Regions from separate parts of the Methylobacterium sp. Leaf100 genome, predicted to be linked through region 4. Evidence: predicted binding sites of a transcription regulator. Region 4 holds the regulator's gene; each other region holds the start of a gene.

Region 1 (7,503 bases), on a different contig from region 4:
GCCCTGCTGCAGACCCCGCCCGCGCCGCCCTCCGGACGGGCGCCGGCCCGTGCGCCCGCGCCCCCGAACCCCGAGGCTCAAGTCCTGGCCCAAGTCCTGGCCAAGGCCAACGCCTACACGGAGGTGCAGAACCACCTCGTCCGCTCCCATCCCCTGGAGCGGCAGCTCGCGGACTACCGCCGCGATAACGAGCGGGTCCTGAAGCTCGGGACCAAGCTCGGCGCCAACGCCTGGTACCATTTCGGCATCGTCGATTTCGACGGGGTCCTGGACGAACTGGACACGGCGATCGCGCTGCCCGGGACCGTGCCGGAGATCGACGCCGAGGCCGCGCGCCTGCGCGACGCCCTGCGCGCCCTCAACCCGACCCTGAAGGCCCTGACCCGCTACCAGACCACCCGCGAGTTCAAGGAGGACGGCTACCGCCTCGCCCGCGAGCAGCATCCGATCCTGGTGCCCCGCGTCGAGGCCGCCGCCAAGGCCATGGACGCCTACGGCACCGCCCTGTTCGAGCGCGAGATCGCCCGGGACGAGGCGCGCCTCGCCGCGCTGCCCGAGGACGCGCCCGCCCGCCGGCTCCTGTCCACCAGCCTCGCCCTGCGCCGGGCGGTGCGGCGGTTCGAGGCCCTGGGGCCGAAGGCCGACGTGGCGCCCTTCCTCGCCGCCCTCGCGGCGGTGTCGACGGCCAACGCGCAGCTCGGCGCAACCCTCGACGCCCTGAGCCCCAAGGCGAATTCGTCCTGCACCGGCTACACCGACACCGTCGCCCGCGTGATCGGGCACGGCCGCGACGTCGCCCGCGACATCCGCGCCAAGGGGGATCCGAGCCAGCCGGCCCAGCTCTTCGGCGAGACCTACAACCGCTCGGTCCGCGACCTCGAATCCTGCCACCGCAACGAGGCGCGCGTCCGGCCGGGTTAGAAACCCGGCCGGACGCGCATCCCCCACCAAACCCGCGAGGTCTCCCCATGCGTTCCGGTCGTCGCTTGTCCGAACGGTGGTTCAATTTCGTGCTGTGGCTCGTGGCCCTCGCCTTCGCGGTGTTCCTCATCGGCCTCGGCGCCCTCGTAGTCGGCGACCTGCCGCAGGTCGAGCACCGCTTCACCCTCGAACAGTTCCTCGACCGGGAGCAGGCCCGAGCCTCGACGGACACCCTCAAGGCGATCCGCCGCGCGCAGGACGACGCCCGGCGGCAGGCCGAGCAGGCGCAACTCGCCCTCGACGCCGCGCGCTCGGCCTCGGAGGCCGCCCGCGAGACCTTCGCCAACTGGCTGAAGACCCGCGACGCCACCCGGCGCGTCGACCAGGACCCGGCCCTCATCGCCCGCACGGAGGGGCTCGACGCCCTGAAGGCGGCCGAGCGCGCCGTGGAGGAGCGGCTCGAAGCCCTAAACCGCACCGCCCTCGACCTCTCCGAGCGCGAATCCGCGCAGGACGCCGTCGAGGCCGAGCTGCGGGGCGCGGCCCAAACAAAGCTCGACGCGGCCGAGCACGGCCAGGAGCTGCGGGTGTTCGGCTACCGCCTCGCCCTCACCCTGCCCCTGCTGGCACTCGCCGGATGGCTGCTCGCCCGGCGCCGCCACACCCGCAACTGGCCCTACGTCTGGGGCTTCGCCCTCGCCGCCGCCTTCGCGTTCTTCGTGGAGCTGGTGCCCTACCTGCCGAGCTACGGCGGCTACGTGCATTACGGCGTCGGGGTGATCGTGACGTTCCTCGTCGGCCGCACGGCGATCAACGCGCTCCACGCCTACAACGAGCGGCAAAAGGCGGCGGAAGCCCGCCCCGACGCCGAGCGCCGCACGGAGATCGCCACCGACCAGGCCCAACTCCGCCTCGCCAAGAAGGTCTGCCCCGGCTGCGAACGGCCCATCGACCTCGCCAACCCGGCCGCCAATTTCTGCCCGCATTGCGGCATCGGCGTCTTCGAACGCTGCCCGGCCTGCGACCACCGCAAGAGCACCTTCGACCGGTTCTGTTATTCGTGTGGGACGGTGGGTACGCCTGGACCGGCGCCGGTGTGATGCTCGGGCCGGAGCCGGTCGATTTTCTTGGATCGCGCGGCCGCGAAAGGCTCCGATTCTGGGAGTTACGGCGATCCCAGATGGGGCTTTGGCCTGATTCTCCTCAACCCCCTCATCCTGAGGTGCCGTGTCGGCGGCGTTGAGGGAGGGCTCCAAGGGTCGCTCTGGCTTTTGGAGCCCTCCTTCGAGGCTTATCCCTTCGCGATGAGCACCTCAGGATGAGGATGTGGGTCGGGGACCCCCGCGCCCCACCCTTGACCCCCGCCCCCCGATCCACAACAAGAGAACAAAGACCGAACAGTTCGCCGCGCCCGAGACGCGAGGGCCGATGTCGCGCGAGACCGAAGCCACGACCGACGCCAGCACCGCGCCCACCCGGAAGATCATCCACATCGACATGGATGCGTTCTACGCCTCCGTGGAGCAGCGCGACGATCCGGCTCTGCGGGGGCGGCCCCTGGCGGTGGGCGGATCGCGGGAGCGCGGCGTCGTCGCGGCGGCGAGCTACGAGGCGCGGGTGTTCGGCGTGCGCTCGGCGATGCCCTCGGTGACGGCCCGGCGGCTCTGCCCCGACCTCGTCTTCGTCAAGCCACGCTTCGACGTCTACAAGGCGGTGTCGGCCGAGATCCAGGCGGTGTTCTCCGAGCACACGCCCATCGTCGAGCCGGTCTCCCTCGACGAGGCCTATCTCGACGTGACCGAGAACCTCCGGGGGCTGCCCACCGCGACCGCGGTCGCCCGGGCCATCCGGGCCGAGATCCTGGCCCGCACCGGCCTCGTCGCCTCGGCGGGGGTCTCGTACAACAAATTCCTGGCCAAGGTCGCGTCCGACTACCGCAAGCCCGACGCCCTGTTCGTCATCACCCCCGCCATGGGCCCGGCCTTCGTCGAGGCCCTGCCCATCGGGCGCTTCCACGGGGTCGGCCCGGTGACGGAGGCCAAGATGAAGCGCCTCGGCATCCTCACGGGCGGCGACCTCCGGGCGCGCTCGCTCGCCGAACTCCAGGCCGTGTTCGGCAGCGCAAGCGGGTATTACCACGGCGTCGCCCGGGGCATCGACGAGCGCCCCGTGCGGGCGCACCGCATCCGCAAGTCGGTGGGGGCGGAGACCACCTTCTCGGAGGACACCACCGCGTACGACGTGCTGGCCGAGCGGCTGCAGCCCCTCCTCGACAAGGTCTGGACCACCTGCGCGGGCAAGGGCGTCGCCGGCCGCACCGTGACCCTGAAGCTGAAGTTCTCGGATTTTGAGCAGATCACCCGGGCGCGCTCCCTCGGGGCGCCCGTCGCCAGCCGGGAAGCCCTGGCGCAGGTCAGCCTCGGGCTCCTGCGCGACGTGTTTCCCCTGCGCCGCAGCGTGAGGCTGATCGGCGTGTCCCTCTCGGGCCTCGACACCGGCGCGGGCGAGGCCCCGCGCCAGCTCGGCCTCGCCGTATGAGGCCCCCCGCCTACCGGGCCGGCGGCTGCCAGGTGGCGAGGGCGGAGGCGTCGACGGGGCGGGGCAGCAGGCCCTCGGCCCGGAAGGCGTCGGCGATCTTTTGCTGCTCCCCCAGGGCCGCCCGGGTGACGGGTTCGACCCGGTAGCTGCGGCGGGCGTTGGCGCGCACGATCACGTCGGCGTCGATCTTCCACAGGGGCGCCAGGCGGGCGGCGGCGGCCTCCGGCTCGGCCTTCACGAAGGTGCCGGTCTCGGCGAGCTTGGCGAACAGGATGCCGAGGACGTCGCCGGATTTGGCCACGTAATCGTCGGCCGCGAGGTAGTAGCGCGTGTAGAGCGACAGGCCGGTGCCGTCGCGCAGGACCCGCGCGCCCGATAGCTGGCGGGCCGCCGACAGGAACGGGTCCCACGCCACCCAGGCCTCGACGCCGCCGCTCGCCAGGGCCGCGCGGCCGTCGGCGGGGGTGAGGTAGGCGGGGGTGATGGCCTTGAATGAGAGGCCGGCTTCGGCGAGCGCCGCCAGCAGCAGGTAGTGGCTGCCCGAGCCCTTGGTCACGGCGACCCGCCGGCCCTTGAGGTCGGCCACGGATGTGAGCGGCGAATCCCCCGGCACCAGGATCGCCTGGGCCTCGGGCGAGGGCGCCTCCTGGGCGATGTAGGTGATCTTGGCCCCCGCCGCCTGGGCGAAGAGCGGCACCGTGTCGGCGACATCCGCCGAGACGTCGATCTGCCCGGCGTTGAGGGCCTCCATGATCGGCAGGCCGCTGGTGAACTCGTGCCAGGACACCGTGACGCCCGCCGGCTTGAGGGCGGTCTCCAGGCCGGCATCCTGGCGCAGCAGGGCGATGAGGGTCGAGGAGCGCTGGTAGCCGATGCGCAGGGTCCGGTCGGCGGCCTCGGCGGCCCCGAGGCCGAGGGAGCCGATGCCGAGGGAGAGGAGGGCGGCCCCGGTCATCACGGCGGCCCGCAGGGCGGATTTCAGGGAACGATGCATGGGTGCCTCGCAAGGGGGGGAAGGGGTGAGGAGGGTGGGGCTCAGCGCAGCGGGATGTCGCGCGGCGGGCGCAGGCCTTCGCCGCCCCGGTCCCGGCGCGGGCGCGGCCGGGCCGCCTCGGGCGGCCGCGAGGGGTAGTTCGACGCGAACGGGTTCGGCGGCACGGTGTCGGGGGCCGGCGCGCGCCCGCGGCCCTGCGCTCCGGCGGGTCCACTCGCGGGTCCGCACACCGAGCCGCAGGCCAGCCCCGCGAGGATCAGGGCACGAAAGGCGGACAGGCGCATGGGCGGACCTCGGGGGCGAACGGCGACGACGGCTTGGACCCCATACCCCGGCCGCCCATATGGGGCGAGGCCCCGCGGGACGTCGCACGCGCGACAGCGAGGATCCGGGACAGGAGACGCCGCATGGAGCCCCACACCTTCGAGCAGGACGGCGTGACCTACGAGGTCCGCTTCACCCGCGAGGCCGAGGCCTGGATCGCCCGGATCCGCCGGGCCGGCGAGGCGACGGCGCAGATCGTCGCCTTCCCGCACGGGCGCGGCTACGATTCCGACGACGTCCGCGCCTCCCTCATCGCCGGCTGCGAGGCGGCGGTGCCGAACCTCCCCTGGGCGGCCGTCACCCGGCATTAGGGGGCGGCGATGGGCTCAGGCCCGGTGGGCCAGCAGCCAGACCACCGCGACGGCCAGGGCCAGGGCGACGAGCTTCCAGAACAGGACGGGGTCGCGCTCCAGCAGGGCCGCCGGCCGCAGGCCCGGCAGGGCGGCGTTCGGGGCACGCAGGTCCGCCACGAAGGCCGAGGCGGCGTCGTAGCGCAGCACCGGGTTCGGATGCACGGCCTTGCGCAGGGCGGCGTCGACGAAGGGCGGCAGCCCGGCGCGGGCGGCGGCGACGGAGACGTAGTTCAGCCGCCGCCCGCGCGCCTCCGTGACGGCCTGCGCCGCCTTGGCGCCGTAGGGCAGGCGCCCGGTGAGCATCTGGTAGGCGATGACGCCCACGGAGAACAGGTCCGAGGCCGGCGTCGCCGGGTGGCCCGCGAGGCACTCGGGCGCCGTGTACTGGATCGTGCCGAGGGCCGGTTCGCCCGCTTCCGAATCCTCGGTGATGCCGGCGACCCGCGTCGAGCCGAAATCGATGAGGCGCACGGTGCCGGCCGCGTCGAGGAGGATGTTGGCGGGGCGCAGGTCGCCGTGCACCATCTCGCGCCGGTGGAACGCCTGCACCCCGCGGGCGATCTGCTCGAGGAGGCCGCGCACGGTTTCGAGGCCCGGCGCGGGGTTGTCCCGCAGCCATTGGGCCAGTGTCTGGCCTTCGACGTAGTCCATCACCGTGTAGAGGTGGCTGCGGGGGCGGGTCTGCACGGGGGCCGTCAGCACGTGCGGGCTGTCGATGCGCCGGGCGATCCACTCTTCCATCACCATCCGGCGCAAACCCGCGGGATCGCCGTGCAGGTCCGTCGAGGGCATCTTGAGGGCGACCTGCGCGCCGGTCTCCCCGTCGAGGGCGAGGTAGACGTGGCTGCGGTGGCTCGCGTGCAGAGTGCGCAGCACCTGGTAGCCGTCGAACAGGGCCGGCGGGTCGAGGAGCGGGGCCGGGGGCAGGTCCGCGCTCCGGCCGAGATGCTCGGCCGGATCGCCGTCGGGCAGGGCGTCGATGCGCACGATCTGGACGGTGAGGTTGTCGCCGCTGCCGTTCTCGTAGGCACGCCTGACGATCGCTTGGGCGGCCCCGTCGAGATCGTCGCCGTGCCGGGCCAAAGCTGCCGCCATGGCCTCGGGCCGCACGTGCTCGTGCACGCCGTCGGTGGTCAGGAGGAAGACGTCGCCGCGCTCAAGGCCGACCCGGCGATGGTCGATCTCCACGTGGGCGGCGGCGCCCAGCGCCCGGCCGAGATAGGATTCGGTGGCCGACAGGACGACGCGGTGGTCCTCGGTGAGGTCTTCGAGGGAGCGCCCCGACACCCGCGACACGCGGGCGTCGCCGACGTGGAAGATGTGGGCCGTGCGCGACCGGAGCACGAGGGCGCTGAAGGTGGTGACGTAGCCCCGATCCCGGCCGCCCTCGGGGTCGTGCCGGTGGCGGTTGCGCCGGGTCTCGGCGTGGAGCCACGAATTGGTGGCCGCGATGACGCGCTGCGCCGAGGTCTTCACCGACCAGGTGTCGGGGGTGTCGTAATAGTCCGACAGGAAGCTCTTGACCGCCGTCTCGCTGGCGATGTGGCTGACGGGGCTGCTGCCGATCCCGTCCGCGATGGCGAGGACGGCGCCCTTGAGGGCGAGGGCGGGGCGCCCGGGGAGGGCAGCCCCGTGGAAATCCTGGTTGGTCTCCTTGCGGCCGCGTTCGCTGTGCTGGCCGAGGGAGAGCGTCAGGTCCTGGGGCATCGTCCGGGAATCATCGAGGAACGGTGGGCCGGGCCCCGCGCTGCGAGGCCCGGACGGTCGTGCCGGATTCGTTGTCTCTCACAAAACTCCCGCTGCACCGAAGGGCTCGGCGTGAGAACCGGTCGTGACCGGGAGTATTGTGAGGCACGCTCAGGCCGCGTGGCGGCGCTCGATCCCGACCACGTTCCGCTTCGGGGCGGTGCGGACGTGGGTGGTGTAGAGGGTGAGGCCCGTGAAGGCGAGGCCGCCGACGAGGTTGCCCAGGACCGTCGGGATCTCGTTCCAGACGAGGTAGTCCATGATCGAGAAGTGGCCGCCCATGAGCAGGCCGAACGGGAACAGGAACATGTTCACCACGGAATGCTCGAAGGTCATGTAGAAGAACAGCATGATCGGCATCCACATGGCGATCACCTTGCCGCTGACCGTGGTCGAGATCATCGCGCCGACGACGCCCGTCGAGACCATCCAGTTGCACAGCATCCCGCGGATGAAGATCGTGAACCAGCCCCCCGTGCCGTGCGCGGCGTAGCCGACGGTGCGGCGCTCGCCGATGCCCGCGATGAAGGTGCCGACCTGATCGGGCGGCGCGGTGAAGCCGAAGGTGAACACGAAGCCCATCATCAGGGCGACGGTGAGCGCACCGAGGAAGTTGCCGACGAACAC
Region 2 (7,503 bases), on a different contig from region 4:
GGTTCGATTATCAGACCCGCCCGGTCATCGACGGGGCGCCGGCGCCCGTGGATCAGGGGCGTGCCGACCTTGCTCGTGCCCCCCGGCCCGAGCGCTGGGTTCCTGCGTGGCTTTCGGACCCGGACGCCGCGTAGACGTCCGGTCTCAGGCCCGTCCGTCGAGGAACGCGAGGACGCCCTCGCGATGCTGCCGGTCGCCCACCGCCGTGCTGTGGTCGCGATTGGGCAGTTCCAGGGACTGGGCGTTGGGCATCAGGGCGACGAGGGCCGGGCCGGGCCCCGAGACCGTGTCGAGGGTGCCGACGGTGACCAGGGTCGGCGCCCGGATCTCGGCGACCTCGGCCCGCGACAGGGTCTGGCGCGAGCCGCGCATGCAGGCGGCCAGCGCCCTGAGATCGCTCTTCGTCTGTTCGGCGAAGGTGCGGAAGGCCGCGGCGGTGGGGTTGGGAGCGGGAGTGCCGGGCTCTGCCTCCAGGGCCTCGGCGATCCCGCTCGGCAGACCGCGTCCCTCCACGAGATGCAGGCCGAGGCCGCCGAGGAGGAGGGAGCGCACGCGGGGTGCGTCGTCCAGCGCCAGGTAGGCCGCGATGCGCGCGCCCATGGAATAGCCCATGACGTCGGCCCGATCGATGCCGAGATGGTCGAGGAGGCGGGCCGCGTCCCGGGCCATGAGGTCGGACCCGTAGGCCTCCGGATCGTAGAGCTTCTGGCTCTCGCCGTGGCCGCGATTGTCGAGGGCGATCACCCGGCGCCCGGCCTCCGACAGGGTCTTCACCCAGAGGGTGTTGACCCAGTTTACGCGGTGGTTCGAGGCGAAACCATGGATCAGCAGGATCGGGTCGCCGGCCCCGTCGCGCGCGGGCGTGTCGAGGTAGGCGATGCTGACGCCGTCGGAGAGGAAGGTCTGCATGGGAGGCTCGGGGTGATGGGAGGCTCGGGGTGGAGGCTCGGGGTACGGCAGCGGGCGGGGCCGATGCCGTTGTGGTCCGCGCCGGCGATGGAGGGAAGCCCCCCGGATGGCGCCAGCGCTTGCCCCCGCCGGATCGGGCTGGCATCACCCCTGGCGATGAAGGACACGCAGCCCTACGGCACCTACGCCCCCACCGGCCTCGTCGCGCGCATCGCCCGACGCACGGGCCGGCTCTCCTACGGGAGCTGGGGCGCCCGCCGCCTCGCCCTGTTCCTGCGCCGGATCGGCATCGGCCTGCTGCGCGGAAAGCCCCTCGACGTCGAGCGCTACGGCGCCCGGATGCGGCTCTACCCGTACAACAACAATTGCGAGAAGAAGGTGCTCTTCACGCCGCAATTCTTCGATCCCGAGGAGCGTGCGCTTCTCAAAGCGCGCCTGGAACCAGGCTGCACCTTCCTCGACATCGGCGCGAACATCGGCGCGTACGCCCTGTTCGTGGCGGCCTTCGCCGGGCCGCGGGCCCGCATCCTCGCCGTCGAGCCGCAGCCCGACGTGTTCGACCGGCTGACCTACAACATCGGCCAGAACCCGTTCGGCACCGTCAAGGCCGTGGCCTGCGCGGTGGCCGACAAGGCGGGTGCCCTCACCCTGTTCGTCGATCCGCGCAACCGGGGCGAGTCGAGCCTGAAGATCGTCGGCACCAACGAGGGGGCGCAGATCCGCGTGCCGGCCGTCACCCTCCTCGACCTTGCGCAGGGCGAAGGCATCACCCGCATCGACGCGATCAAACTCGACGTCGAGGGCGCCGAGGATCTCATCCTCGAGCCGTTCTTCCGCACTGCCCCGGTCTCGCTCCATCCGCAGCTGCTCCTCGTGGAGAACGGCACCGACCAGTGGCAGATCGACCTGCCCGCCCTGCTGCAGGCCAACGGCTACCGCCTCCTGGCCCGGACCCGGCTGAACCTGATCTTCGAGCGGAGTGCCTGACACTGTTTTCCGGATGATCCATTCGGGGACAGTCTCAGGCAGCCCGCGCGGCGCCTGAGCGAAGCCCAAATCCGCATCGCGAGGCAATCGACCGGCATGAGGCGTCACCCGACCACGGGAATCGCGTCCGCGAGGGCGACGCCCTCGGGGTCGACCCGGCAGCGATGGGCGTGGACCGCGACGCCGGCCGCGCGGGCGGCCTGGAAGGCGGCGTCGAAGGCCGGATCGATGTCGCGGGCGACGTCGAAGCGGGTTGCCCACATCTGCACGACGACGATGAGCATGGCCCGGCCGCCGTTCGCCACCACGTCGGCGAGATCCACCATGTGCCGGGCGCTGCGGGCGGCGACGCAATCGGGGAACTCGGCGAGGCCGGGCGTGCGCAGGAGGTGGCAGTTCTTGACCTCGACGTGGCAGGGCCCGAGCCCCTCCCCCTGCGCCAGAAAATCGACGCGGCTCGCTGCGGCGTAGCGGACCTCCGGCCTCAAGCCCGTATAGTCGGCGAGCTGCGGCAACGCCCCGGCGCGAAACGCTTCGGCCACGAGGGCGTTCGGGCGCTGGGTGTCGATGCCGACCCATTGCGGGCCGCCGGGGAGGTCGGCCTCCACGAGCTCCCACGAGAATCCGAGCTTCCGGGACGGCTTCGTCGATGCGGAGAGCAGGGTCCGGGCGCCGGGCGTCAGCAGGCCCAGCATCGCCCCGGGGTTGGCGCAGTGGGCCGTGACCAGGCTGCCGTCCGCGAGCTCCATATCGGCGAGGAAGCGTTTGTAGCGGCGCACGAGGCGCGCGGGGATGAGGGGCGCGGGAAACCGCATCGGGGCGCCTTGCTGAGGATGTCGGTGGCGAAAACGGGTGGCGCCGTATCGATTCAACGGGGAAACGCCGTCCGGAATCGGCATTCCGGGCCTCCCGCAGGGGGCATCGCCATCGGCGGGCTGGTAAGTCAACCGCCGATGCGACAGACTTGAACCCACGCACGCGAGCATACGACCCGGATCGGCGTCGCCCATCCGTTCACGAGGCCCAGTTCCATGTTCAACCTGTTCGATATCCTCCAGGCGCAGGCCGGTCCAGGCGCTCAGGGCTTCGGACAGCAGTTCGGTCTGTCGCAGGACCAGACCCGGCGGGCCATGGAGGCGCTGCTGCCCGCCCTCACCATGGGGCTCCAGCGCAACGCCGCCAACGATCCGACGGGCTTCGCCCACCTCTTCAGTCTGGCGGGTGCCGGTGCGACGGCGCCGCGCCCATCGGCTTCGCCGCAGATGGACATGCTGGTCCGCCAGCTCTTCGGCTCGCCGCATCTCAGCCAGGCGGTGCTGCAGCAGGCGGCGGGAACGAGCGGCATCGCCACGCCGGTGCTCAAGCAGATGCTGCCGGTGATGGCCGGAATGGTGGTGGCCGGCATCGTCCACGTGATGATCAACCAGACGCCGCAGGCGGCCCCCGCGCCGGCGCCGAACGCGTTCGGCATTCCGCCGAACCCCTACTGGACCGATATGGTGAACGCCTTCATGACGGCCGGGGGTGCCCTCGCGCCCGGAATGCCGGCGCCGAAGGCGCCCCCGGTCCGCACGGCCGCGAAGCCGACCCGGCTGGCACCCCAGCCCGCTCCGGCGCGCGTTCCGCCCGGGCAATCGGCTCCGGCCACCAACGACGCGGCGCCCTTCGAGCTGTTCCAGCAGATGTTCCAGTCCGGCCTCGACGTCCAGCAGGAGAACGCAAAGGCGATGCAACGCCTGTTCGACACATTCTGGCAAGAGGGCCGTCAACAGGAGGGCGGTCGGAACGCGAACCCGTCGGGCGACGCCACCGCGCGCACCGGGTCGGGCAAGGCGGAGTCCGGCAAGTCAGGCGGGCGCTGACGTCCCGTTCCGCCGGCTCCCAGGCCCCTTTCAGGGTGTGGTGATCGCCGTGGCGAGGGTGTTGTAGACGATCACCATCTTGTCGGAATAGGCGCGCATCGCCCCGACCAGAGCAAGACCAATCAGGCCGACGAGGAGCGTGTATTCGACGGCCGTCGCGCCGCTCGCGTCGGCGGCGAACCGTGCCCGCCCGCGCTGGATGTCCTGTGCCGCATCGGGATCACCGCGATGCTCGAAACCGTTCGGAAACCCAGCCATCGTTCGAAAAAATCCCTGCCGGTTCCGAAGCAACGTAACGGTAACCGGTCAGATACTTCCGGGGGCTTAACCCGAACGTAGAATTCGAGCCGGCCCCCGGTGTGGATCAGTTGCCCTTGGTCTCCTTGCGAAGGGCATCGATACGCTGCGAGGCCTCGGCCTTGTCGAGGTCGGGCGAGAAGGCTTCGGGGTCCTTGGCCTGTTCGGACAGGGTCTTGAGGTAGGAGGCCTGGGCGCCGGTCATCGGCTCGCCGCCGGTGGTCCACTCGCTCGGATCCTTGATCTGGTTCGACGTGTCCTTCGGGTCGATCTTCGGATTGGTCTCGTCGGCCGCGACGGCCTTCTCAGCAGCCTTGGTCATCATCGCCTCGCGTTCATGGAATGTTCCCTGTGAACGCATGGTCGGGCTCGCGGTTCCGCATCGCCCGGTCGAGGTTACCGATCCAAGGCCTCCGGGGGGACCTTGGACCGGATGTCGCGGGCCTCAGGCCGCCTCGGCCTTGGGCTGCACCTCGGCGGTGTAGTCGTCCATAAGCGTCTTGGTCAGGCTGGCGGGCACGAACCGGTACGGACCGATCTCGGACACCGGCGTCACCTCGGCCGCCGAGCCGGTGATGAAGCACTCCGAGAAGCCTTCGAGCTCGGCCGGCAGGATGCGCCGCTCCACCACCTGGATGCCGCGGCGCTTGGCCAGCTCGATCACGGTCTGGCGGGTGATGCCGTTGAGGAAGCGGTCGGCAAGGGGGGTGTGGATCACGCCGTCGGCCACGAAGAACACGTTGGCGCCGGTGCATTCGGCGACGTTGTCCTCCCAGTCGAGCATCAGGGCGTCGGCGTAGCCCTTGTTCTCGGCCCGATGCTTGGAGATCGTGCAGATCATGTACAGGCCCGCCGCCTTCGAGGTGGAGGGGGCGGTGCGGGGGTCCGGCCGGCGGTAATCGGCGATGTCGAGGCGGATGCCCTTCATCTTGGTCTCGGGATCGAAGTAGCTCGGCCATTCCCACGCGGCGATGGCGAGGTGGATGGTGTTGTTCTGGGCAGCCACGCCCATCATCTCGGAGCCGCGCCACGCCACCGGGCGCAGATACGCGTCGGCGAGGCCGCTGGTCCGCAGGACGAGCTCCTTGGCCGCCTCGATCTCAGCCGCGCTGTAGGGAATCTTGAAGTCGAGGAGTTCGGCCGAGCGAAGCAGGCGCTCCGCATGCTCGCGGCTCTTGAATATGCGCCCGCCATAGGCCCGCTCGCCCTCGAACACCGACGACCCGTAATGCAGGCCGTGGGACAGCACGTGGATCTTGGCATCCTTCCACGGCACCATCGCGCCATCGTACCAGATGGTGCCCTCGCGCGCGTCGAACGGGATCAGGGACATGGTGGGCTTCCTCGGCACGCGGGCTTGCCCTCGAAGCCGGCGTCAGATGGGAGTCGGGGGTCGGGCGGCGGAACAGGCCAGAAGTTGAAACAGGCCACGGGGTCGTGACGCCCTACCGGAAGGCTTGACGGGTAGCAACGCACCTGAAATATGTCAATAACACTGACATAAAATCAGGCCGCCCCCGACGTGACCTTTCCCGCGACCCAGACGGCCGGCAGCGACGCACACGGTCCGGCGGAGACCGCCTCATCCCAAAGCCCCGGCGACGACCTCATCGAGCTGCTGTTCTTCGCCTATCGCGATTTCGTCGGTGACCCGGACCGCATCCTGGCGCAATACGGGTTCGGCCGGGCGCATCACCGGGTGCTGCACTTCGTCGATCGCTACCCGGGCCTCACCATCGCCGAACTCCTCGATATCCTGCGGATCACGAAGCAGAGTCTGAACCGGGTGCTCAAGGATCTCATCGAGCAGGACTACATCGTCCAGAAGACCGGAACGAGCGACCGGCGCCAGCGGCTGCTGTTCTGTACGGAGCGCGGCACCGCGCTCGCGGGCGACCTCATCCGGGTCCAGACCCACCGGGTGACGCGGGCGCTCGCCGAGCCGGCGCCCGGCGCCGGGGAAGGCGGGGCGCTCTCGGCCCAGAACTTCCTGCTCGCCATGATCGAGCCCGAGGAGCGCGCCGCCGTGCGTCGCCTCATGGCCCGCCGGGCCCGGAGCGCCGCCTGATGTCCCTCCCCGGTCTGAAGGCCAGCGTCGAGCTGGCCGACAACGCGCCCCACATCCTCGTGGTGGACGACGACCGCCGCGTGCGCGAGCTCCTCACCCGCTTCCTCTACGAGCAGGGCTTCCGCGTCACCGCCGCCGCCAACGTCGCCGAGGCGCGCACCAAGGCGCAGTGCTTCGTGTTCGACGCCCTCGTCCTCGACGTGATGATGCCGGGCGAGAGCGGGTTCGACTACGCCCGCCACGTCCGAGAGACCTCGCGGGTGCCGATCCTCATGCTCACGGCCCGCTCCAACCCCAACGACCGGGTCATGGGCCTCGAGATCGGCGCCGACGATTATCTGCCGAAACCCTTCGAGCCGCGCGAACTGATCCTGCGTCTCAACAACATCATCAAGCGGCGCGCCGAGGGCGCCCCGGCGCGCGAGCCCGGCCTCGAGACCGTGACCTTCGGGCCGTTCTCCTACCGCATCGACCGGGGCGAGCTGCGCCGCGCCGACGAGACCATCCGCATCACCGAGCGCGAACGCGAGATCCTCACCGTGCTGGCCCAGGCCGGGGGCGCCAACGTGGAACGCGAGGCGCTCGCCGGGGCCGGCGGCCTCGCCGCCGAGCGCAGCATCGACGTGCAGATCAACCGCCTGCGCCGCAAGACCGAGGTCGACCCGGCGAACCCCCTGTTCCTGCAGACCGTCCGGGGCGTCGGTTACCGCCTCGCCGTCGATTGATCGCCGGGCCGTGCCGCGCACGCACGCGCCGAATCGGCTGCTGACGGCCCTCGCGCGGGTGCCGCCGCCGCGACGGATGTGGCGACTCCTCAGCCGCGCGATCGGCGACCTGCTGCCGAAGGGCCTCTATGCACGGTCGCTGATCATCATCATCGCGCCCGTGGTGCTGCTGCAATCGGTGATCGCCTACACGTTCATGGAGAGGCACTGGCAGCTCGTGACCCGGCGCCTGTCGGCGGCGGTGACGGCGGATGTGGCCGCCCTCATCGACGTCTACGAGAGCTACCCCCAGGACAAGGACGCCGAGACCCTCACGCGCATCGCCGGCACCCGGCTCAACCTCGACCTCGACATCCTGAAGGGGGCGACGCTGCCCGTCGCCGGGCCGCGACCGTTCTTCTCGATCCTCGACGAAGTGCTGTCCGATGAGATCAAGCGCCAGATCCGCCGACCGTACTGGATCGACACGGTGGGCCGCTCCAGCCTCATCGAGATCCGCGTCGCCATTCCCGACGGGGTGCTGCGGGTCACGGCGCGGCGCAGCATGGCCTACGCCTCGAACTCGCACATCTTCCTCCTGTGGATGAGCGGATCGTCCCTGGTGCTCCTCGGCGTCGCGATCCTGTTCCTGCGCAACCAGATCAAGCCGATCCTG
Region 3 (7,503 bases), on a different contig from region 4:
TGTGGTTCACCGACAACCAGGTCGACGGCATGGGCGACGACACCCCGCCGGGCGAACTCAACCGCGCCACGAAGGCCGGGGAATTCTTCGGCTTCCCGTGGTTCGGCGGCGGCGCCGTCCGCACCGTCGAGTACAAGGACGAGGAGCCTCCGAAGGGGGCGGTGTTCCCGCAGGCCGAGTTGCCGCCGCATGCGGCCGATCTCGGCATGGCGTTCTACACCGGCAAGCAGTTCCCGGCCGCCTATCGCGGCGGGATCTTCATCGCCGAGCACGGCTCCTGGAACCGCACCACGCCCATCGGCGCCCGGATCATGTTCGTGCCGGTGGAGAAGGACGGCAAGGCGGGCGCGCCGGTGCCGTTCGCCGAGGGCTGGCTCACGGGCGACGGCGAGTATCTCGGCCGCCCGGCGGACGTGGCCGTGTTCCTCGACGGCTCGCTGCTCGTCGCCGACGACACGGCCGGGGCGATCTACCGGATCTCGTACGAGGGGAAGTGACCTTTTGGGGGGCGGGCCGCGCGCCCGCCCGGCTCACCGGCCGCCGGCCGCGTCTGCCCCTTGGCCCTGCGGCTTCTGGTTCGACGGCCTGCGCGCGGATATCTCGATCGCCCCAGAACCCGGAGTCCGCATGCCCCATCCCGCCGCCGCCCTGTTCCTCGCCGCCACGCTCCTGAGCGGGCTCGCCATCGGTCCGGCGCGGGCCGGCGATGCCAAGGCGGGCCGCAAGGCCGCCACCGCCTGCCAGACCTGCCACGGCATGGACGGGCTGTCGAAGCTGCCGGAAGCCCCGAACCTCGCGGGGCAGGTCGAGCCGTACCTCGTCAAGGCGCTCACCGAGTACCGCGACGGGCGCCGGAGCAACGCGATCATGAACGTCGTCGCCAAGGGCCTGTCGGATGCCGAGATCGCCGACCTCGCGGCATTCTATGCCGGCATCGCCATCGAGGTGCTGCCGCCGGGCTGACGGTCGGGGGACGCGCCGCGGCCTCATCCAGGCGCCCGTGGAAGTGCAGAGGCTCGCGAGGCAGACGGCGCAGGCCACCCAGGAGATTTCCTGCCAGATCGCCGAGATCCAGTCCGCCACGAGTCAGGCAGTCTCGGCGATCGCCGCCATCACGGCACGTATCCGCGAGATCGCGAAATCGACGGCGTCGCCTCCACCATCGCGGTCTCCCGCGAGCAGCAGGGTGCGACGACCCAGGACATCGTCCGTGACGTCGCCGAGGCCGCCTCGGCACGCTCGTGTCATTCGGGGCATTTGCCCGCCAAAATCGTCCGCTTCCTCGCGGTGGCGCGGGCGGCGTGAATAGCTAGGCACCACGAGAAAGCCGCCGGGCACGGGGCCCGGCGGCTTTCTCATGGTCGGGTGACGGGTCCGGAACTCAGGCTTCGCCTTCGTCCAGATCCTCTTCGGTGGGTTTGGCCGTATCCAGGATCTTGTCGGCGAGGATGCCGGAATTCTGGCGGATCGCCGCCTCGATCTTCGCGGCGATGTCGGGGTTGTCCCGCAGGAAACCCTTCGAGTTCTCCCGGCCCTGGCCGAGGCGCTGGCTGTTGTAGGAGAACCAGGCGCCCGACTTCTCGACGATGCCGGCCTTGACCCCGAGGTCGATGAGCTCGCCGACCTTGGAGACGCCCTCGCCGAACATGATGTCGAACTCGACCTGCTTGAACGGCGGGGCAACCTTGTTCTTCACCACCTTCACGCGGACCTGGTTGCCGATGGCCTCGTCGCGATCCTTCAGGGTCGAGACGCGGCGGATGTCGAGGCGGACCGAGGCGTAGAACTTCAGGGCGTTGCCGCCCGTGGTGGTCTCGGGGCTACCGTACATCACGCCGATCTTCATGCGGATCTGGTTGATGAAGATCACCATGCACTTCGAGCGCGAGATCGAGCCCGTGAGCTTGCGCAGGGCCTGGCTCATGAGCCGGGCCTGGAGGCCGGGCTGGCTGTCGCCCATCTCGCCCTCGATCTCGGCGCGGGGCGTCAGCGCCGCCACGGAATCGACCACGAGGACGTCGATGGCGCCCGAGCGCACCAGGGTATCGGTGATCTCGAGGGCCTGCTCGCCGGTGTCGGGCTGCGAGATCAGCAGGTCGTCGAGCTGCACGCCGAGCTTGCGGGCGTAGATCGGGTCCAGGGCGTGCTCGGCGTCGACGAAGGCGCAGACGCCGCCCTTCTTCTGGGCCTCGGCGATGGTGTGAAGCGCCAGCGTGGTCTTACCCGAGGATTCCGGGCCGTAGATCTCGATGACGCGCCCGCGCGGCAGACCGCCGACGCCGAGCGCGATGTCGAGCCCAAGGGAGCCGGTGGAAACCACCTCCACCTCGGCCACCTGGGCGTTCTTGCCCAGGCGCATGATCGAGCCCTTCCCGAAGGCGCGCTCGATCTGCGACAGCGCGGCGTCGATCGCCTTCGCCTTGTCCTTGTCCACCATGGGAGCGTCCACAACTTTCAGCGCTGGCTGGGCCATTCGTCGGCATCCTTATGCATGGGGTGGGAGCAAGGCTCAATGCGCCTCGGATGACGATTGATGTACTCGTTTTGTTCTCATTCCGCAAGGCTGGCAGACGTGGTTTCGGAGCGACGGCTTCAAAACGATGGCGGACCGCTCGCCGGATTGCGTGGTCGGTCACGACACCCGCGCAGTCATTCCGGATCGCCGCAGGCGAACCCGGAATCCAGAAACACAGGAAGGGCCATGTCGAACGCGCGTCGCGGCTCTGGATTCCGGGTTCCGCTCCGCGGCCCCGGAATGACGGCGTGGAGGTCATCGGCCTCCAGCCAACTTATCTGACGTCAGGTTCGAAGCCCCGAGTCGCACGGTTCGTTGCCCCCGCAAAAATCAGCGCGCGATGGTCTCCTTCACGGTCTCCACGAGCTGCTTCAGGCTGAAGGGCTTGGGCAGGAAGTTGAAGTCCTCGCCCTCGGGCAGGTTCTTGCGGAACGCGTCCTCGGCGTAGCCGGAGACGAAGATCACCTTGAGGTCCGGGTGGTGCTTGCGCAGCTCCCGCAGGAGGGTCGGGCCGTCCATCTCGGGCATCACCACGTCGGACACGACGAGGTCGATGGTCTGGCTCTTGTCCTCGATGATCTTGAGGGCGTCGAGGCCGGAGGCCGCCTCCAGCACCGTGTAGCCGCGGGCCGACAGGGCGCGGCTGTTGACGGCACGCACGGGATCTTCGTCCTCCACCAGCAGGATCACGCCCTGGCCGGTATGGTCGGGCGCGGGCTTCCGCGGCGACGGGGCGGCGAGTTCGGGGGTGCCCTTGAGGCGGTGGGCGGCGATCTCGCCCGTGGTGCTCGTGGCCGGCAGGGGCGCCGGCTCCGGCTCGGCCACGGGCTCGTGGCGGGGGAAGTAGATGCGGAAGGTGGTGCCCTCCCCCACCGTCGAGCGCACGTCGATGGTGCCGCCGCTCTGCTTGACGATGCCGAACACCGTCGAGAGGCCGAGGCCCGTGCCCTTGCCGATCTCCTTGGTGGTGAAGAACGGCTCGAAGATCTTCTCCATGACGTCGGGCGGGATGCCCTGGCCGGTGTCGATGACCTCGATGAGGACGTGGTCGCCCGCCGGCATGCCGAGGCGCGCCTCCTCGGGGGTCGAATCGTGCACCACGTTGGCGGTGCGGATGAGCAGACGCCCGCCCTCAGGCATGGCGTCGCGGGCGTTGACCGCGAGGTTGACGATGACCTGCTCGAACTGGTTCACGTCGGCCTTGATCGGCCAGATCTCGCGCCCGTGCTTGAGGTCGAGGTCGACCCGCTCGCCGAGCAGGCGCTTCAGCAGCAGGGTGAGGTCGGACAGGGCCTCGCCGACGCTCATCACCTCGGGCCGCAGGGTCTGGCGGCGGGAGAAGGCCAGCAGCTGACGCACCAGGCTGGCGGCCCGGTTGGCGTTCTGCTTGATCTGCATGATGTCCTGGAACGCCGGGTCGGTGGGCCGGTGGCTCGCGAGCAGCAGGTCCGAGTAGCCGATGATCGCCTGCAGGACGTTGTTGAAATCGTGCGCGATGCCGCCGGCGAGCTGGCCTACGGTGTCCATCTTCTGGGCCTGGGCGACCTGCTGTTCGAGCTGGCGCTGGGCGGTGGTGTCCAGGGCGTAGAGGATCACCCGTTCGCGGTCGCCGGATTCGTCGGCCTTGGTGCCTTGACCGGAAGTACCTTGAGCGGGCGTGCCTTGAGCGGGCGTACCTGGGGCCGGAGCCCCTTCCGCGGCGCCCTCGACGCCGGCGGGGCTGAGCCAGACCCGGGCCGAGCGGTTGCCGGCGCCCGTCAGCATCACCTCGATGGGCTCGATGGCGGCGAGCCCGCCGGAGGCCTTGGTGAGGGCCGTCTCCAGGGCGACGCGGTCGCGCTCCACCAGGGCGTCCCAGATGGTCGGCTCGGCGTTGAGGCTGCCGTGCCCGTCCGGCATCGCCTGGCGCGGGGTGCCGCCGAACAGGCGCGCGAACGAGGCGTTGGCGCGGGCGATGTGGCCGGCGTGGTCGACCGTCGCGATGGCGATGGGGCTGTTGTTGAGGAAGCGCGCGAGGCGCACTTCCGCCGCGCGCTGGGGCTCGTCGGTCTCGGCGCCGGCGGAGCGGTTGAGCACGATGGTGCGCGAGGACCCGGGCTTGCCGTCCTGCCCGAAGGCGACGCGGTGGTAGAGCCGGGCCGGCAGAGGGTGGCCGTTGCGGCGGCGCAGATCGAGGTCGAACCGGTCGGTCCTGACCTCGCCGGGCTGTCCCCCCGTGGCAGTGAGCACGTCGGCGCCCGGCGCGATCTCGGGCAGGCGCAGGCCGCCCGAGCCCACGGTCGCCAGGTCGTAGCCGAGCCAGGTCGCCAGGGTGGCGTTCATGTAGACGACGGATCCGGCCGGATCGATGGAGAGGAAACCGGCGGGGGCGTGGTCGAGGTAGTCGATGGCGTGCTGGAGCTCCTGGAAGACGTTCTCCTGGCGCTCGCGCTCGTGGGTGATGTCGCTCACGGTCCACAGGGCGGCGGGCCGGCGCGGTCGGTCGATGGGCCGCACGGCGATGCGGTACCACGCGAAGGCGCGGTCGCCGGCCCCGTCGGGCGGCGGCGCCATGCGGATCTCCTCGCCGTGGCCGAGGCCCTCGCGGGCGGCCTGGGCCAGGCGGTAGACCGCCTCCGACACCTCGGGCGAGCCGACGAAGACCCGTTCCACGGCCCGCAGGTTGGCGAAGCTCTCACCGCCCGCGATGGTGAGGTAGGCCTCGTTGGCGTAGATGAGCCGACCGCCCTCCTCCACCACGATGGTGCCCTCGGGCGAGGCGTCGACGATGGCCTTGGTGATGTCGTCCCGCCCCGTCTGCCCGGCGAGCTGGAGCGCGCCGATGGCGAGCGCGAACAGGCAGAACACGCCCGCCATGGCGAGCAGCGCCAGGAGGCCGAGGATGAGCGGCTGGGCCTGCTCGTTGGCGACGAAGGACAGGCCGACGGCCGCCCCCACCAGCAGCCCCGCCAGGACCAGGAGCAATCCGACGCGGCCCGGCCGCTCGGACCGGTCGATCGCGTTCGACGCGGCCTTGGTTGGTCCGCTGAACTCAGCCATCCCGGGTCGATCCACCTTTCTTGCGCCTACCGGTTAGCGCCCGGTCCGCACGCGCGGCAAGGGTCATCCCGCCACGGCTTCCGTTAAATTGCGGGGAAAAAGGTGCACAAACCGTGGTGCTTGGCCGATCTCGCACGCGCCGAAAGGCTCACGCCGCCCGGCGCCGCAGGCGCATGACGAAGCCGATGACCTCGGCGACGGCCCGGTAATGCTCGGCCGGGATCTCCTCGTCGATGTCCACGGTGGCGTGCAGCGCGCGGGCCAGCGGCGGGTTCTCCAGCACCGGCACGCCGTGTTCCTTGGCGAGCGCCCGGATGCGGAGCGCCAGGCTGTCGACGCCCTTGGCGACGCAGATCGGCGCCTGCATGCCGGCCTCGTAGCGCAGGGCCACGGCGTAGTGGGTCGGGTTGGTGACGATGACGGTGGCGGTGGGCACGGCCGCCATCATGCGCTTCTTCACCCGCTGGGCGCGGATCTGCTTCATCCGGCCCTTCACCTCGGGGTTGCCGTCGCTCTCCTTGTGCTCCTGCTTCATCTCCTCCTTGGACATGCGCAGCTTCTGCCGCCACTGGAAGCGCTGGTACAGGGCGTCGCCCATGGCGATGACGACGAACACCGCTAGCATGCCGCCCATGAGCTTGAGGCAGATGGCCAGGATCGCCGCCAGGGTGGCGGTGAGGTCGAGGCGCACGAACGCGTCGAGGCGGTCGCGCTCGCCCCACAGGATGGTGCCGCCGACGATGCCCACCATGGCGAGCTTGGCCAGCCCCTTCACGAACTGGAACATCGCCTCCTTGCCGAAGATGCGCTTGACGCCGGCCATGGGCGAGAGCCGCTCCCATTTCAGCCCGATGGCTTCGACGGAGAACACCAGGGGGTGCTGGAGCAGGCCCGCGGCCAGCCCCGCCACCACCACCAGCCCCACCGGGATGGCGAGCGCCTGGGCGTACAGCAGCATCGTGCGCAGGCCCATGGCGGCGTAGACGTGCGGGTCGGAGGGCACCGCGTGGGCGTTCATGAGGAAGCCGCGCATGCCGGCCACGAGTTCGCGCGCGATGGAGCCCGACGCCATCACCAGGGCCAGGGTGAAGGCCGCCAGGATGAAGAGCGTGTTGATCTCGACGGAGTTGGGGACGTTGCCCTGCTCGATGGCCTTCTCGATGCGCCGCGGAGTCGGGTCTTCGGTCTTGTCTTCCGGATCCGCATCGTCGGACATGGGTCAGGCCCCCGTGCTGCCGGAAGCGCGGCTCATCGCCCGGCGAGGTCCGCGAGGTAACGCCCGATATCGTCCAGGAACACCCCCATCATCACGCCCAGACTCCCGAGCAGCACCAGCATGCCGATGAGCACCGAGGCCGGCACGGCCACGAAGAACACCTGCATCTGCGGCATCAGCCGGGCGAGCACGCCGAGCCCGACGTTGAACAGGATGCCGAAGGCGATGAACGGCGCCGAAATCTGCACGCCCAGCGCAAAGCCCCGCGCGATGGCCTTCAGGGCCAGGGCCGCCGCCTCGCCGAACCCCGGTACGCCGTCCGGCGGCAGCAGCACGTAGCTCCGGCCGATGGCCGCGAGGGCGATGTGATGCAGGTCGGTGGCCACGATGAGGGTGACGCCGAGGAGCGCCAGGAAATTGCCCAGCGCCGTCTGCTGGCCGCCCTGCGTCGGATCGACGGTCATGGCGTAGGACAGGCCGAGCTGCTGCGACATCACCACGCCGGCGACCTGCAGGGCGGCGAGCACCATCCGCACGCTGAGGCCGAGCACCAGCCCGACCAGCACCTCGCCGAACAGCAGGGCGATGAGCCCCGGCCCGGCGATGGCCTCGCCCTGCATCGGCAGGAGCGGCCGCACGGTCGGGAACAGCACGAGGGTGAGCAGCAGCGCGAAGGCCAGGCGGAGGCGCGGCGACACGAGCTGCTCGCCGACCCCCGGCAGCAGCATCACCA
Region 4 (7,503 bases):
GGTCCTCGATCATCTCGGCCCACTGGGCGATCCAGCCCGTGGTGCGGGCGAGCGCAAACAGCACGGTGAACATCGAAGTCGGGAAGCCCATCGCCTTGAGGGTGATGCCCGAGTAGAAATCGATGTTCGGGTAGAGCTTCTTCTCAATGAAGTAGTCGTCTTCGAGGGCGATCTTCTCGAGCTGGACGGCGACCTCCAGCAGCGGATCGTCCTTGATCCCGAGTTGGCCGAGCACCTCGTGGGTGGTCTTCTGCATGATTCGCGCACGCGGATCGTAGTTCTTGTATACCCGGTGACCGAAGCCCATGAGCCGGAACGGGTCGTTCTTGTCCTTGGCCTTGGCGACGTACTTGGCCACGTTCTCAGGGTGCCCGATCTCCTCGAGCATCTTGAGGGCCGCCTCGTTGGCGCCGCCATGGGCCGGTCCCCACAGGCAGGCGATGCCGGCGGCGACGCAGGCGAACGGGTTGGCCCCCGACGAGCCGGCGAGACGCACGGTGGAGGTCGAAGCGTTCTGCTCGTGATCGGCGTGGAGGATGAAGATCCGGTCGAGCGCCCGGGCGAAGATCGGATTGACCTTGAATTCCTCGCACGGCACCGCGAAACACATCCGCAGAAAGTTCGACGTATAGTCGAGGTCGTTCTTGGGATAGACGAACGGCTGACCGATGGAATACTTGTAAGCCATCGCAGCGAGTGTCGGCATCTTGGCGATCATGCGCAAGCTCGCGATCATGCGCTGCTTGTCGTCCGAGATGTCCGTCGAGTCGTGATAGAACGCCGACAGGGCGCCGACGCAGGCGACCATGATCGCCATCGGGTGCGCGTCGCGGCGGAACCCCTGGAAGAATCGGTTCATCTGGTCATGCACCATGGTGTGGCGCGTGACCCGGTAATCGAAGTCGGCCTTCTGGGCCGGCGTCGGCAACTCGCCGAACAGCATGAGATAGCAGGTCTCGAGGAAATCGCCGTTCTCGGCGATCTGGTCGATGGGGTAGCCGCGATAGAGTAGCACGCCGGCATCGCCGTCGATGTAGGTGATCTTGGATTCACACGACGCGGTCGAGGTGAAACCCGGGTCGAACGTGAATTTGCCGGTCTTGGCGTAGAGCTGGCCGATATCGATGACGTCGGGGCCGATGGTACCGGTCTTGATCGGCAACTCGACCTGCGCGTCGCCCACGGTGATGGTGCTGGTGGCGCTCATGGAGACGTGGACCCTTTCGTGGCAGCGGGGCGGCGCCGGCCCGTGTGGCGATGGTTCACCAACCCGGTTCCGGGGCGCAAGGGCAACGCATGCTGCACTTGCTCACACGAGCATCGGGTTAGCGGATCGGTCGACCGCCTTCAACCGAGCGTCCGCATCACGAACGCCACGAAGCGAAATCCAGGCCGGTTTGTCATTCGGCCCGGGCGTTCCGCGTCGACGCCAGCGAAACCCGCCGCGTCAGGCGGTGGCCTGATCACGCAAGCGACTGAGGCACTCTTCGCGCCCGAGCACGGCCATTACGTCGAAGACCGGCGGCGAGGTCGCCCGCCCGGTCAGCGCCGCCCGCAGGGGCTGCGCGATCTGCCCGAGCTTCACGGCCGCCGATTCGGCGAAAGCGCGCACGGTGCCTTCCGTTGCGGCAGCGCTCCATTCCGGAAGCGCTTCCAGGGCGGGCAGGATCGCGGAGAGGCGGGTCCGCGCCTCCGGGCCGAGGAGGGAGGCGGCCTTGTCGTCGAGGGCCAGGGGCCGGGCCGCCGTGAGGTAGTAGGCGCTGTCGAGGAGGTCGACGAGGGTCTTCGCCCGCTCCTTCAGGCCGGGCATCGCCGCAATCAGCTTCTCGCGGAGTTCGGGTGCCATGGGCGAGGCGATGCCGCGCGACGGGCCCAGGGCCGGCAGCACGCCGTCGAGGGCTGCGACGAGATCCGCGTCGTCGGCGCCTCGGATGTAGAGCCCGTTGAGATTCTCCAGCTTGGCGAAATCGAAACGCGCGGGCGAGCGCCCGATGGACTTGAGATCGAAGGCCGCGATCATCTCGTCGGTGGAGAACACTTCCTGGTCGCCGTGGCTCCAGCCGAGGCGCACGAGGTAGTTGCGCAAAGCCGCCGGCAGGTAGCCGAGATCGCGATAGGCGTCGACGCCCAGCGCCCCGTGGCGCTTCGACAGCTTGGCCCCGTCGGCCCCATGGATGAGCGGGATGTGCGCCATGGCCGGTGCGTCCCAGCCGAGGGCATCCGAAATCTGGCGCTGGCGCGCCGCATTGGTCAGATGGTCGTCGCCGCGGATAACCTGGGTGACGCCCATGTCGTGGTCGTCCACCACCACGGCGAGCATGTAGGTCGGGTTGCCGTCGGAGCGCAGGAGCACGAGGTCGTCGAGGTCTCGGTTCTGCCAGACGACGCGTCCCTGCACGCCGTCCTCGACCACGGTCTCGCCTTCGAGCGGCGCGCGCAGGCGGATCACCGGCTTCGCCCCGGCGGGCGCCTCGGACGGGTCGCGGTCGCGCCAGCGGCCATCGTAGCGAAGGGGCCGGCCCTCGGCCCGCGCCGCCTCGCGCATGGCCGTGAGTTCGTCCGGCGTCGCGTAGCAACGATAGGCGTGCCCCGACGCGAGCAAAGTCTCCGCCGCCTCCCGGTGCCGGTCGGCCCGGGCGTACTGGTAGATGACATCGCCGTCCCAATCGAGGCCGAGCCAGCGCATCCCGTCGAGGATCGCGTCGATCGCCCCCTGGGTCGAGCGTTCGCGATCCGTATCCTCGATGCGCAGCAGCATCCGGCCGCCGAAGCGACGGGCATAGAGCCAGTTGAACAGGGCGGTGCGCGCGCCGCCGATGTGAAGATAGCCCGTTGGGGAGGGCGCGAAGCGCGTGACGACGGTGGACGACATCGATCTTGGCTTAGACTCTGTAGGGAAGCAGGCGGACGGCGGATCGACCGGCCCGGGGATGGGCATGTAGCATGCGCGAAGGCAGGCGTTAAGAAATCGTCACCCCCACCCCTAGGAATGGTGAAGGGTCGCACGCGGGTCACGCCCGGAGGTGTCGTGGGATGGGGCAGGGAGGCGCACGGACCGCCGGACGGATGTGGGTGCGCGCCGCCGCCCGCGTTCCCGCGCCGTCCCTGTGGCTCGGCACGCTTCAGGAGGGTGTCGCCGCCGGATTCTGCCGGGAGGTCGAACAGCGCCGACTCTTTCCCTGGCTCGCGGTGGCGTTCGGCCTCGGGGTGCTGCTTTGCTTCACTGCGACCTCCGGGCCGCCATCCCTGGCGGCACCGCTCGCCGTTGCGGCGATTTTCATCGCTCTGACACCCGTCTTCGCGGCCAGACCCGTGGTCCTGGCCGGTCTCGTCGGGCTCGTCGCCGCATTCCTTGGTTTTGCGGCCGCCACGTTCCGCCTCGTGCAGGTGGCGAGCCCGGTGCTGGCCAGAACCACCATCGCGCCCCTCGTCGGGCTCATCGAAGCCCTCGACGAGAGGGAGGAGGGCGCACGCCTCATCGTTCGGGTCGAGAGCTTCGGCACCCTCGCGGCAGAGCAGCGGCCCCGTCGGGTGCGGGTGTCGTTCAAGAAGGCACCGCCGCTGAAACCCGGTGATCGCATCGCCGCGACGGCGCGCCTGCTTCCGCCTCCCGAAGCGGCGCGGCCGGGCGGCTACGATTTTGCCCGCGATGCCTATTTTCGCGGGATCGGGGCGGTGGGCTCCCTCGTCGGCACGATCCAAGTGCGGCCGCCCCCGGAGGATTTGCCACGGTCCTTGCGGCTCGCCGCTGCAGTCGACGACGCCCGCAACGCCCTGACGCGCCGCATCACCGACGCCAACGGCGGGCAGGCCGGCGCCGTCGCGGCCGCCCTGGTGACGGGCAAACGCGGCCTCATCAACGCGGAGACCAATGATGTCCTGCGCGCGGCGGGAATTTATCACGTCGTGTCGATCTCAGGTCTTCACATGGTGCTGGCGGCCGGGGTGGTGTTTTGGCTCGTGCGCGCGCTTCTCGCGCTGGCGCCGGCGCTGGCCCTGCGCTGGCCGATCAAGAAGATCGCCGCCGCCTGCGCCATGGCGGGTGTGACGGCCTATTGCGTGTTCTCCGGCTGGGATATCGCCGCCGAACGGGCGCTGATCATGACCCTGGTGATGCTCGGTGCGATCCTGGTGGACCGACCGGCCCTGAGCATGCGCAATCTGGCGCTGGCGGCCCTTATCGCCCTGGCGCGTGAGCCGGATGGGCTCCTCGGCCCGAGTTTTCAAATGTCTTTCGGGGCGGTGGCGGGCCTCATCGCCTGCGCTCCGCTCATCGGCGCCGTGAGCTTGCGCGGGCAAAGCGCCGGTCCCCTCGGACGCGTTGCAATCTGGATCGCCACCGCGATCATCGGCACACTTGCGACGACCCTGGTCGCACAGTTCGCGACGGCACCGTTCGCGACCTACCACTTCCAGACGGTCCAGCCCTTCGGCCTCGTCGGAAATGCCCTGACCCTCCCCCTGGTCTCGCTCGCCGTGATGCCGGCGGCGGTCCTCGGCATCTTGGCCTACCCCTTCGCCCTCGATCAGCCGGTCTGGTGGCTCATGGGTCTCGCCGTGCGGGGGATGCTGACGATCTCCACCTGGATCGCCGGGTTCGATCGCGCCACCTACGTGATCCCGGCCTTCGGACCCGGCGCCCTCGCGGCGATGGCCCTTGGCCTCGTCACGCTCACCCTACCGGTGTCGCGGCTGCGCTGGCTCGGCCTCCTACCGATGGCCGTCGGCGTCGCCCTGGCCGCGAGCGCGACGCGGCCGGATCTCTATATCGACCGCGAGGGAGCTGGAATCGCCATTCGCGCCCAGGACGGACGCCTCGCAACCCTGGGGAAACCGCCAGCCTTCGTCCTGGAGCAATGGCTGAAGGCCGATGGCGATGGACGCCGGGCCGGCACCGTCACCGCCCTCTCGACCGCTCGGTGCGATCGGCTCGGCTGCACGGCGCATTTGCCGGACGGAAGAGTGCTTGCACTCGTCACCGACAAACGCGCTCTCCACGAGGATTGCATCCGTGCCGACGTTCTAATCACCCGTCGCGATGCACCGCCGGCCTGCGCCGCCAAACTCGTGCTCGACCGTCCATTCCTGGCTGCTCACGGTGCCGTGACGATCCGCTTCCCGCCAAAGGCCGATCCGATCATCACCACGGCACGACGCGCCGGCGAGAGTGTACCCTGGCGCCCGGTGCGGGAAACGGTACCGACGCGGACCCCGACGCCGGCTGTCCCGACCGCGCCGACAGCGCCAGATACAGACGAACCCGAACCTCCCTCCGAAGGCTCGGGCGAGACTCTTCAGTAGCGACGGACCAGACTGACGAGGCGTCCCTGGATCTGAACCCGATCGGGCCCGAGCACCCGTGTCTCGTAGGCGGGGTTCGCCGCTTCTAGAGCGATGGACGATCCACGCCGGCGCAGGCGCTTGAGGGTCGCTTCCTCGTCGTCGATGAGAGCGACGATGATGTCGCCGGTGTTGGCGGTGTCCTGCTTGCGGATCACCACCAGATCACCGTCGAGGATCCCGGCATCGACCATGGAATCGCCGCGCACCTCCAGGGCGTAATGCTCGCCACCCGAGAGAAAGTCCGGGGACAGGGTGACCGAGTGGCTCTGCTCCTGGATCGCCGAGATCGGCGTACCGGCCGCGATCCGGCCCATGACCGGAATGGTGATGGCACGACCGTCGCCATCCGTCGCTCGCGTCGTCGGCAGGCGTCCAACCGGCATGCGCTCGACGGTGCCCTTGCCCTTGCCCCCCTCGACGACGCTCGGCGTGAAACGACGCGACTCCGTCGGTGCCGCAGCGCCCGCGCCCGACTGCCCTCCGAGACTCTCGGGCATCCTGATCACTTCGATGGCGCGGGCGCGATTGGGGAGGCGCCTGAGGAAACCACGCTCTTCCAGCGCCGTGATCAGCCGATGGATGCCCGACTTCGACTTCAGGTCGAGGGCATCCTTCATCTCATCGAACGACGGCGGTACGCCCCCCTCGTTCATCTTCTGTTGAATGAACTGGAGCAGATCCAGCTGCTTACGAGTCAACATGAACGGCACCCGTCCTCGAACAGTACAAAGCGGCACTAAGCCACAGAAACAAATCGCGAACAGGTTATGCGTTCCGGAAGTGTTCTGCAAGGGTTCTCAGGAAAGATACATGATGGAGTGGCCGGGCGAAATTGGCGATGAGCCTGTCATCGCCAATTGGCGGCGAACCGATAATATTGTTTATCATTAATTATTTAGCAGGGTTTGGGTGCCCCCCCGCTGGTCCCTGCTTTGGCCTGCCCCCGTGCGGTGGCCCAAGTTCGAAGTTAGTGCATCGTCGGTCGGGTGACGATGGCAAGGCGAGCGGACGGCACTGATCCGCTCGGTTCCGTTGGCCAGATGACGACCTCGGGCGCAGGTGGCTGGTATCCGAGCGACGAATGCGGCCGGATGCTGTTGTCGTGCCTTCGCCATTGCTCGATCACGACGCTGGCTTCCTTGAGGGTGTAGAACACCTCGCCTTTGAGGAGTTCGTCCCGCAGCTTCGCGTTGAAGCTCTCGCAATAGCCGTTCTCCCACGGACTGCCCGGCTCGATGTAGGCGGTCTGCGAGCCAACCGCCGCGATCCAGTCCTGGACCGTTTTGGCAATGAACTCCGGCCCGTTGGCCGAGCGGATATGGCCTGGCACGCCGCGCAGACTGAACAGGTCCGAGAGTACGTCGATCACGTCGAGGGCCTTCAGCTTGCGGGATACGCGGATCGCGAGGCACTCGCGAGTGAACTCATCGATCACGTTCAGCATCCGGTACTTGCGACCGTTATGCGTACGGTGCTCGACAAAGTCATACGACCAGACGTGGTCAGGCCGCTCTAGCCGCAGGCGCAGGCACGAGCCGTCGTTGAGCCAAAGGCGTGCCCGTTTCGGCTGACGCGCGGGAACCTCGAGCCCTTCGCTGCGCCAGATCCGCTCGACCCGCTTCACGTTCACCGTCCAGCCGTCACGCCGGAGCAAGGCCGTGATCCGGCGATAGCCGTAGCGCCCGTACTGGAGAGCCAGCGCAACGATGGCGACCGTCAGAGCGGCCTCGTCCTCGACTACGACGGCGGATTTGCGCTGTGTCGAACGATGCTGCCCCAAAACTCGGCAGGCGAAGCGTTCGGACACACCGTGCTTGGCAACGACGGAGTCGACACAAGCCCGGCGGCGAGCCGGGCTCAGAAGTTTTGCTGGCGCTGCCCTTCGGGTCCCGCAGCTGCCTCCTTCAGGATGAGCTTCTCCAGGGTCGGATCGGAGATCGCCCGGCGGAGGCGCTGATTCTCGGTCTCCAGAGAATTCAGCCGCTTCACCTGATTGCCCTTCAGGCCACCGTACTCGGACCGCCACCGGTAATACGTGACCTCGGTGACCTCGATGGACCGGATTGCTTCGGCGACCTTGCGACCTTGCGAGACCAGAACATCCACTTGGCGCAGCTTGGCGACAAGCTCTTCAGCCGTATGCCTCTTCCGTCCCATGAT

The links. Region 4 encodes LexA, which represses DNA repair genes until DNA is damaged. Its sites were predicted from a motif close to TGTTCNNNNTGTGTTCNG; they were not measured.
Region 1: the regulator LexA is predicted to act here: its motif matches at 2,304-2,321, upstream of dinB (DNA polymerase IV).
Region 2: the regulator LexA is predicted to act here: its motif matches at 4,388-4,405, upstream of ASF25_RS03525 (DUF3072 domain-containing protein).
Region 3: the regulator LexA is predicted to act here: its motif matches at 2,535-2,552, upstream of recA (recombinase RecA).

What each region holds. Positions count from the first base shown of each region.
Region 1 is NZ_LMMW01000061.1:170,999-178,501, reverse strand. It holds gene ASF25_RS19410 (DUF3829 domain-containing protein) at 1-921, shown strand, start outside; gene ASF25_RS19405 (zinc ribbon domain-containing protein) at 969-2,021, shown strand; gene dinB (DNA polymerase IV) at 2,350-3,459, shown strand; gene ASF25_RS19395 (aliphatic sulfonate ABC transporter substrate-binding protein) at 3,470-4,453, opposite strand; gene ASF25_RS19390 (hypothetical protein) at 4,495-4,737, opposite strand; gene ASF25_RS19385 (hypothetical protein) at 4,861-5,088, shown strand; gene ASF25_RS19380 (bifunctional protein-serine/threonine kinase/phosphatase) at 5,104-6,837, opposite strand; gene ASF25_RS19375 (formate/nitrite transporter family protein) at 6,988-7,503, opposite strand, start outside.
Region 2 is NZ_LMMW01000002.1:98,133-105,635, forward strand. It holds gene ASF25_RS03495 (hypothetical protein) at 1-134, shown strand, start outside; gene ASF25_RS03500 (alpha/beta hydrolase) at 145-909, opposite strand; gene ASF25_RS03505 (FkbM family methyltransferase) at 1,066-1,896, shown strand; gene sfsA (DNA/RNA nuclease SfsA) at 2,001-2,711, opposite strand; gene ASF25_RS03515 (DUF937 domain-containing protein) at 2,928-3,758, shown strand; gene ASF25_RS03520 (Flp family type IVb pilin) at 3,789-4,016, opposite strand; gene ASF25_RS03525 (DUF3072 domain-containing protein) at 4,123-4,377, opposite strand; gene ASF25_RS03530 (branched-chain amino acid aminotransferase) at 4,501-5,388, opposite strand; gene ASF25_RS03535 (MarR family transcriptional regulator) at 5,665-6,123, shown strand; gene ASF25_RS03540 (response regulator) at 6,123-6,848, shown strand; gene ASF25_RS03545 (ATP-binding protein) at 6,925-7,503, shown strand, end outside.
Region 3 is NZ_LMMW01000013.1:32,809-40,311, reverse strand. It holds gene ASF25_RS10965 (PQQ-dependent sugar dehydrogenase) at 1-497, shown strand, start outside; gene ASF25_RS10960 (cytochrome c) at 628-963, shown strand; partial or broken gene ASF25_RS23585 (hypothetical protein) at 964-1,305, shown strand; gene recA (recombinase RecA) at 1,382-2,473, opposite strand; gene ASF25_RS10950 (ATP-binding protein) at 2,846-5,554, opposite strand; gene flhB (flagellar biosynthesis protein FlhB) at 5,703-6,770, opposite strand; gene fliR (flagellar biosynthetic protein FliR) at 6,803-7,503, opposite strand, start outside.
Region 4 is NZ_LMMW01000045.1:217,558-225,060, reverse strand. It holds gene gltA (citrate synthase) at 1-1,207, opposite strand, end outside; gene gltX (glutamate--tRNA ligase) at 1,448-2,872, opposite strand; gene ASF25_RS17090 (ComEC/Rec2 family competence protein) at 3,034-5,301, shown strand; gene lexA (transcriptional repressor LexA) at 5,295-6,044, opposite strand; partial or broken gene ASF25_RS17080 (IS3 family transposase) at 6,311-7,500, opposite strand.